Regions from separate parts of the Rhizobium sp. ERR 1071 genome, predicted to be linked through region 2. Evidence: riboswitches for the same ligand, from Rfam matches in the RefSeq annotation. Region 2 holds a riboswitch; the other holds the start of a gene.

Region 1 (4,209 bases), on a different contig from region 2:
CGCAGGCAACATGCCGCTCCAGTTTCAAGTCACGACCGACCTGGCGCCCTTTGCCGACAGCTTCGACGTGGCTTTCAGCTATGAGGTGATCTATCTGCTGCCGGAGTTGAGAGAGCATGCCGAGGGGATGTTCCGGGTCCTGCGCAATGGGGGCGTCTATTACGCGGTGACCGGGTGCCACAATGAAATGCCGCTTTGGCCGAAGTGGCTCGAGCTGATAGGCAACAACAGCAACGCGCCCATGCAGGATCGCTCGCCACAGGACTATATCGAAGCCTTCACGGCAGCAGGCTTCGATGTTTCCGTCAGGCGCTTCGGCTATGATGGTTTTGTGCGTGCCACCAAGGATCGGAAATATTATCCGAGCATTCTCGATGCGTTGAGCTATCCAGCCGAATACAAGCTGCTGTTCCGGCTGGAGAAGCGTATCTGATATGGAGACGATCGACCGAAAGGGCGGCAGCGCGCTCTGGCATCAGATCGGCGAGATCCTGGCGGCCGATATTGCCGCTGGGACTTTCGCGCCCGGAGAGAAATTGCCGACCGAGCCCGAGCTGATGCGGCGGTTCGGCGTCAGCCGTTTCACCGTGCGGCAGGCGCTGGGGCACTTGGAGCAGCGTGGATTGGTCCGCGCCGAACAGGGGCGGGGAACCTTCGTTCATAGGGGCGTGCTCGACTATACGCTGTCGAAACGCACCCGCTTCCACAAAAATCTGATCGAGCAAGGTTTCGAACCGGGCGGCGAGCTGCTCGTTCACGAGATCGTGCCGGCGACCGAACGCGTCGCGGCCCATTTAAAGATCGCAATCGGCGCGTCGGTCATCCATCGTCGCGGTGTCATGACGGCCGACGGTATTCCAGTGGAATTGGGGGATTCCTATTATCCGGCCGAACGTTTTCCCGATTTCGATCAGGCTAGATTGAGGCATCCGACAATCTCGGCAGCGCTCGCCAGCTATGGCGTCACCGACTATGAGCGCTTGTCGACGGAGATCGAGGCGCGCATGCCGACGGCCGACGAGGCGCGGATCCTGCGCCAGCCGAAATCCGCGCCGTTGCTGGTGACGCGCAAGGTGGATGCGGATACCGACGGAGTGCCGATCACCTATTCGGAATCGGTCTGGCCGGCCGAGCGCACCACATTCAATCTCGATCTGCGGTGAGAGCGCCGGAGAGCCCTTGAGGCTCTTCGCGAGCTTGAACTAGCGGTGGGAGAGGATATTGACCACCTTGCCGAAGGGGTCGCGGACGTAGAAGCGGCGGACACCCCACGGCTCGTCCGTCAGGTCATACAATATGCCGAAGCCCATGGAGGTGGCGCGCTGATAAAGCGTATCGACATCGTCGACTTCGATGGAAAGGTCGGGGACGAGCGTTCCCGAACCGCCCTCGCTGGCGACGCTGATCTGCGGCACTGTTGCCGCTTCAGAGGCGAAGGTCAGGATCCAGCCGTGATCCATGACGATGTCGAGGCCGAGCAGGTCGTGGTAGAAAAGACGGGCCGTGGCGGGATCGGCGGCGGACAGGTTCGGGATGATGCGTAGGACGGTCACTGACGTTTCTCCCTTGTGATGTGGAGGCGAGCTCTAGCCGCGCCTCCACGATGCTGGTTCAGACCGTGACGGCCGGCAGCAGCTTGGCGCGCTCCGCCAGGATGTGGCGGCAGGCGCTGGCGACTTCCCGGCCCTTGATGATGAAATGTTCCTTGAAGAACTGGATGTGGGCTTCCGACTCCTGGAAGTGATGCGGGGTCAGGACTGCCGACAGGATCGGCACGCCGGTGTCCAGCTGGACGCGCATAATAGCATCAAGAACCGTATTGGCGACAAATTCATGGCGATAGATGCCACCGTCGACAACGAAAGCGGTGGCAACGATTGCGGAATAACGGCCGTTGCGGGCGAGCGTCTGAGCATGCAGCGGAATTTCCAAGGCGCCGGGCACGTCGAAGATATCGATCGGCGATGCACCTTCCGTCGTCTGCCATTCGGCAACGAAGGAGTCGACCGAGCGATCGACGATATCGGCATGCCAGCGAGCCCGAATGATCGCGACGCGGCTCGGCTGGGTAGAAATCGAAATGGTCATGAATTTTGCCTTTCAAGGGTTGTTGTCAAATATCCCTTGGGCGAACACGCAACATCGCGGCATCCCTCGCGCGGAGGAGGTGCGATCCTGCTTGCTCTCTTCCATCCGGACTATACCGTCGGCTCCGGCATCTCACCGGATCTGCTGACCCTTCCGAAGGCTCGGAAGGCGCTCGCGGGCTCGAGGAAACTCCCCATACCGCCGGTGGGGAATTGCACCCCGCCCTGAGAACGTCCGGACTATAAATGCTTTCTCTCATGAAAATCAAAGAAAAACGCCGGGCTTCTGACCCGGCGTCCGCGAATAATTTTCCAAAATGACCCTGCGACGCAGGGTGCTTTCTCAATCCTGAATCACGAGCAGATCGGAGGAGGCGAAGCGCAGCGTCACCTTCTCGCCGACGCTCGGAGGCATCATCCCGGGGCTGTTGAACATGTCGAAGGAAATCGTGTTGCCAGCAACGTTCATGCGGGTGCGAATGACCGAACCCAGGAAGTGTGCCGAAGAGACTTCGCCCGTGAGAGCCGTATCGCCTTTGGCCGATTCCGCCAGCGAACCGGCTTCCGGACGCAGGGCGAGTGATACGGTGTCGCCCGGTTTATAGGCCGTCACCGACTGCTTCAGGGTCACACCCTGATCGCCGATCATGATGCGGTTGCTATCGGGATCGACGACCTTGCCTTCGATCAGGTTTAGCGTACCGACGAAGGAAGCGACGAAGCGGGTTGCCGGCGTGTTGTAAATCTCGAAAGGCGTGCCGATCTGATCGGCGCGACCGGCATTCATGACGACGATGCGATCGGAGATCGACAGGGCTTCTTCCTGGTCGTGGGTCACGAAAACGGTGGTGATGCCGAGCTGCTGCTGGATGGCGCGGATTTCTTCGCGCAGCGAAATGCGGATCTTGGCATCAAGGGCCGAAAGCGGCTCGTCGAGCAGGAGCACTTGCGGCTTGACGGCGATAGCGCGGGCGAGCGCCACGCGCTGCTGCTGGCCGCCGGACATCTGATAGGGATAGCGGCCGGCGAGATGGTCGAGCTTGATGAGAGCCAGCATCTCCTTGACGCGCTTATCGATGTCGGGCTTTGCCATGCCGGCCACTTTGAGGCCGAAAGCGACGTTGTCGTGCACCGTCATGTTCGGGAACAGCGCGTAGGCCTGGAACACCATGCCGATATTCCGCTGGTTCGGTTTTAACGCCCGCTGATCCTTGCCGTTGATCGACAGGGTGCCGGCGGTCGGCGTTTCGAAACCGGCGATCATGCGCAGCACGGTCGTCTTGCCGCAGCCCGATGGTCCAAGGAAGGAGATGAATTCTCCCTTCTCGATTTGCATATTGAAATCGTGAACGACCTGAACTTCGCCGAATGATTTCTTGATGTGGGTGAGTTCGAGAAAAGCCATGGTGAGAAGCCTTACGCCTTAACCGGAGCCAGTTTTGAGAAGCGGGAAACGAGCTGCAGCAGACCCATGCTAAGCCAGGTGACAGCAAGCGCAATGATGGCGAGCGCCGAGGATTGATAAGCCTGGTTGGCGCCGACGAGCTGCATGTAAGGGCCGAAAGCCGGACGATTGAGCAGCGAGGCCATCGTGAATTCGCCCATGACGATCGCCAGCGTGATGAATGCGCCGGAGAGCACGCCGCTCATGACATTGGGGAAAATGCAGCGGAGCATGATGGTTGTCCACTTCGCGCCAAGGCTTTCTGCGGCTTCCGTCAGGGTGCCGACATCGATCGTGCGCATCGCCGTGTCGACTGAACGATACATATAGGGGAGCGCCAAGACAATATAGGAGCAGACAAGAAGGAAGTTCGTCGTCTGCTCGAAGCCTGTCAAAGGCAGGATCGATGACGAATTGTAGAGGCGCAGATAGCCGAAGACGATGACGATGGCGGGGATGACCAGCGGCATCAGCGTGATGAACTCGACGATCGGGCGTATTTGGGGCAAACGGAGGCGCACCCAATAAGCCGTAGGCACCACGATCAACATGCCGAAGATGATGGTCAGCAAGGCCATGAGCATCGAATAGCCGAACGCATACAGGAAGTGAGCGTCCGAAAAGACTGATGCATAGGCGTCAAAACTATAGGCGTCGCGACGCATGCGCAGTGAGAAT
Region 2 (4,209 bases):
GCAGGGCGATCGAAGTGGTTCGTGCCCAGCTAGAAGCATCAATTCCCAACACCGCAACCAGTTCGAACACGGTGATCGCCTATGAACCAGTGTGGGCGATCGGAACAGGGCTAGTTCCGACCCTGGAGCAGATCGAGGAGATGCATTCGTCCATCCGCCAGGCGCTTGAAAAGCGGCTGGGAGAAGAGGGGAAGGATGTCAGGATCCTCTATGGCGGTTCGGTCAAAGCATCGAACGCAAGGGCAATCTTCGGCGTTCGCAACGTCGATGGTGCCCTGGTCGGGGGCGCATCCCTGAAGGCATCGGAGTTTGCCGGGATTATCTCGGCCGCCGTTTGAAGTCGCCAGCAACAGGCGGGCGCTCGGCCCCTTGAGCCGGCGCCTGGCGTGGCTGTCACCGCGAAAGGAATAGGAAATGCAGCGTTTCGAAAACAAGACCGTGGTCATCACCGGCGCGAGCCGCGGCATCGGGGCCGCGATCGCCAGACGGTTCGCGCGTGAGGGCGCCAATCTCGTAGTCTCGGCCAATGAGGATTCCGTCCATGCGGTCGCCGATGCGATCAAGGCTGACGGCGGGAAGGCGATTTCCTTCATCGGTGACGTGACCGACAAGGCCAGTGTGAAGGGGCTCTACGAGGCGGCTGAGGTGGCCTTCGGTGCCGTCGATGTTTCCATCCAGAATGCCGGTGTCATCACCATCGCCCGCGTCGAGGACATGACCGAGGGCGAATGGGACAAGGTCATGGCGGTCAATACCAAAGGTGTCTTCCTCTGCGCCCAGGAGGCGATTGCCCGCATGCGCAAACATGGCCGCGGCGGCCGCATCATCAATACCGCTTCCGGCCAGGCGCGGGACGGCTTCATCTACACGCCGCATTATGCGGCATCGAAGATGGGCGTCGTCGGCATTACCCAGAGCCTTGCCAAGGAAGTCGCGACCGAAGGCATCACAGTGAACGCTTTTTGCCCAGGCATCATCGAAACCGACATGTGGGCCTATAACGACCAGGCTTGGGGGAAGCTTTTGGGCAATTACGGCCCCGGCGAACTCATGAAGGAATGGGTCCAGGGCATTCCGATGAAACGGGCCGGATCGGGCGAAGATGTCGCCGGTCTCGTCACTTTCCTGGCCAGCGACGATGCGGCCTATATCACGGGCCAGACGATCAATGTCGATGGCGGCTTGATCATGTCGTAGTTCGACAATGAGGAACGGTGCGTTCGTTGGGCGGATCGGATTCTCGACGTTTTGGCGATCAAAGCCTCTTGCGGAATGAGGCATTGATCCCTTATCTTTCAATTGTTCTCAGGGCGGGGTGTAATTCCCCACCGGCGGTATGGGGAGTTTCCTCGAGCCCGCGAGCGCCTTCCGAGCTTTCGGAAGGGTCAGCAGATCCGGTGAGATGCCGGAGCCGACGGTATAGTCCGGATGGAAGAGAGCAATGCAGGAGACGCCGCGTCGTGGCGGCGTTCACATGCTTGTTCGCCCAAGGGAAAATGGTGGCTTTGACCGGCCATGCACGCCGTTTCGAACGGCAACCCTTGAAAGGCAGGAAAATGGCAATTTCGAAAATTGAAGATGCGATCGCTGCGATTGCGCGGGGCGAGATCATCGTGGTTGTCGATGATCGTGACCGCGAAAACGAAGGCGATCTGGTGATCGCCGCGGAAGCGGTCACACCGCAGGCGATCGCGTTCATGATGAACCATGCCCGTGGTCTCATCTGCGTTCCGATGGAGGGCGAGAGGCTCGACGAGCTCGATATTCCGTTGATGGTGCCGCGCAACACGGAAGTCCTCAAGACCGCCTTCACCGTTTCCGTCGACTACATTCCGGAAACCACGACCGGAATATCCGCCGCCGACAGGGCGGCAACCGTTCAAGCCCTCGTCAGGGACGGATCGCGTCCTGAGGAATTTGCCCGGCCCGGTCATATCTTTCCGCTTCGCGCGCATCCAAACGGCGTCCTGTCGCGTCCTGGGCACACGGAAGCAGCCGTGGATCTGGCCCGGCTTGCCGGCCTTTCGCCGGCCGGCGTCATCTGCGAAGTGGCGAACGACGACGGCACGATGGCGCGCCTTCCAGAGCTTGAGGTCTTTGCCGAGCGGCATGGCCTCCATCTCGTGACGATCGAGGATCTGATTGCCTACAGGGCCGCAAGCGCTCCCTTCAAGGCTGCCTGATCGTTCCGATACAGCCTATTTTGATCCTGCCCGGATCGATGCTTGCGCAAGGCTCTCCTATGCTCCTTGAGGATGAAGGAGAGCCTTCCTCAGCCTATGAATATGCCCGGCGCCGATCCCGCAGCAACCACCGACCATCGTCGCGCCGGCATCGACCCATGAACAGGCGAAGCGCGAATAGGCGTCGTCATTCAGATCCTGACGGGTCGCGTGAAGGCCCTCGTTGGCGGCCGACTCGCCTTGTTCTCCCTCGAAAGCATTGGCATAGACGCCGATCCGCAGATTATCGCCGCCCTGCTTGAAAACCTCCGCTGCCGCATCGACGGCCTTGCGCATGACTTCCGGTTTGCTGCAGTTGAACAGGAGCGCGTCCGCGCCAGATGACGCTGCCCACCGAGCCGCATCCTCGACAAGTTCGCCGGAGCGGAGCTTAGGCGAGGCGCCATTCCTTTGCGCGGCGTCATCCGCAAGCGTGAAGGAGATCCAGAACGGTTTGCCGGTTTCAGCGACCGCCGTCCGAACCGCCTCTCCCTCCGCGATCAAGCTGAGGGTTTCCCCGAGCCAGACATCGACGTAAGGGTAGAGGTTTTCGACCAGAACCTTGAGATAGTCCTGAACGCGTAACGGATCGAAATTCTGTGGTTCGTAGGAGCCGAAGATCGGAGGCAGGGAGCCTGCGACCAGGATTTTTCGATCCTTGCAGGCGTTAGCGGCGTCGCGCGCCAGCCGTCCGGAAAGGGTGATGAGATCAGCCCCTTCCTTCCAGAACCGTTCCTCGCCAATGTGGAAGGGCACGAGCGCGTAGCTGTTGGTCGTAACGACATCCGAACCGGCAGCGATGAATTCGTCATGCACCTGCCGGACAATCTCCGGTGAATCGACCAGTGCCAGCGCCGACCATTCCGGTTGCTTCAGTTCCGCGCCGAGACGCAGCAGTTCGCGGCTCATGCCGCCGTCGAGGATCAAGGGTTTGCTCATGAATGGGATCTCCAGAATGGCTCGGATCTGCGGAGAGGTTTGATCTCTCCTTCATGCCGGGGTTAGCGCCGCACCGGCACCTGCGCTTCTAGGAACCGGAAGCTTCGCGCGATGATGGCTGTGATGACGAGATAGAAGACGGTGACGACGATCAGAGGCTCGTAGACCAGCAGGGTGTCCTGACGAACCTTGGTGGCAACGGCATAGAGGTCCATCACGGTGACGGTGAAGGCGAGTGGCGTTGCCTTCAACTGCATGACGATTTCGCCGCCGATCGTCGGCAATGCGATGCGAATGGCGCGCGGCAGCCAGATGCGCCGCGTCAGCGTCAGGGGGCGCATGCCGAAGGCGCGGCCGGCTTCCAGCTCGCCTTTCGGAACGGCCAGCAATGCACCGCGCAAAACCTCCGCCTCATAGGCCGCGTAATTCAGCGTGAAGCTGACGGCCGCGAAGAAGAAACCTTCACGTAGGATCGGCCAGAACAGGCTTTGGCGGATTCCCGGGATCATCGGCAGAAGAGAGCCGACGCCGTAGTAGAGCAGCCAGAGCTGTATCAGCAGCGGCGTGCCCCGAAAGAAGGTGCAGTAGCCACGCGCAAGGCTTCGCAGGATGGGGCCGCCGCTGACCTGGGAAAAGGCGAGGCCGATCGCGATGACGAAGCCGAAGACGACGGAAATCACAAGCAGCGACAGCGTTTGCACGGCTCCCGTCAACAGAAGCGGCCAATAGGCGGATATCCATGAGAAGGTCATGCCGGCACCCCTCAGGCAAGCTTCGGCTGGCCGCGGCGTACACGCCGCTCCAGCAGGTCGAAGAGGGCGTTCGAGACGAGCGTGAGAGCGAGATAAATGAGGGCGGAAGCCAGGAAAAAGATGAAATAGTGCTTGGTGCTAGCGCCAGCGAGCCGCGTGGCGAGAGCCAGTTCCTGGTAGCCGACGACGGCGACGAGAGCGCTGTCCTTGGTGACCGACATCCATAGATTGGCAAGACCGGGAAGGGCATTCGGCAGCAGGGCGGGTAAGATGATGCGACGGAAACGCAGGCGTGC

What was found. A riboswitch is a leader RNA that binds a small molecule or an ion and turns the genes downstream of it on or off. The one in region 2 is predicted to bind FMN.
Region 1: it holds a riboswitch for FMN, as region 2 does, so the genes downstream of both, FBZ99_RS08905 (6,7-dimethyl-8-ribityllumazine synthase) here and ribB (3,4-dihydroxy-2-butanone-4-phosphate synthase) in region 2, are expected to answer to the same signal.

Annotation. Positions count from the first base shown of each region.
Region 1 covers NZ_VITM01000002.1:733,057-737,265, forward strand. The annotation lists gene FBZ99_RS08890 (class I SAM-dependent methyltransferase) at 1-433, shown strand, start outside; gene phnF (phosphonate metabolism transcriptional regulator PhnF) at 435-1,163, shown strand; gene FBZ99_RS08900 (VOC family protein) at 1,203-1,553, opposite strand; gene FBZ99_RS08905 (6,7-dimethyl-8-ribityllumazine synthase) at 1,612-2,088, opposite strand; FMN riboswitch at 2,178-2,324, opposite strand; gene FBZ99_RS08910 (ABC transporter ATP-binding protein) at 2,431-3,492, opposite strand; gene FBZ99_RS08915 (ABC transporter permease) at 3,504-4,209, opposite strand, start outside.
Region 2 covers NZ_VITM01000005.1:385,419-389,627, forward strand. The annotation lists gene tpiA (triose-phosphate isomerase) at 1-338, shown strand, start outside; gene FBZ99_RS20080 (glucose 1-dehydrogenase) at 415-1,197, shown strand; FMN riboswitch at 1,298-1,444, shown strand; gene ribB (3,4-dihydroxy-2-butanone-4-phosphate synthase) at 1,557-2,183, shown strand; gene FBZ99_RS20090 (homocysteine S-methyltransferase family protein) at 2,241-3,161, opposite strand; gene FBZ99_RS20095 (ABC transporter permease) at 3,224-3,913, opposite strand; gene FBZ99_RS20100 (ABC transporter permease) at 3,925-4,209, opposite strand, start outside.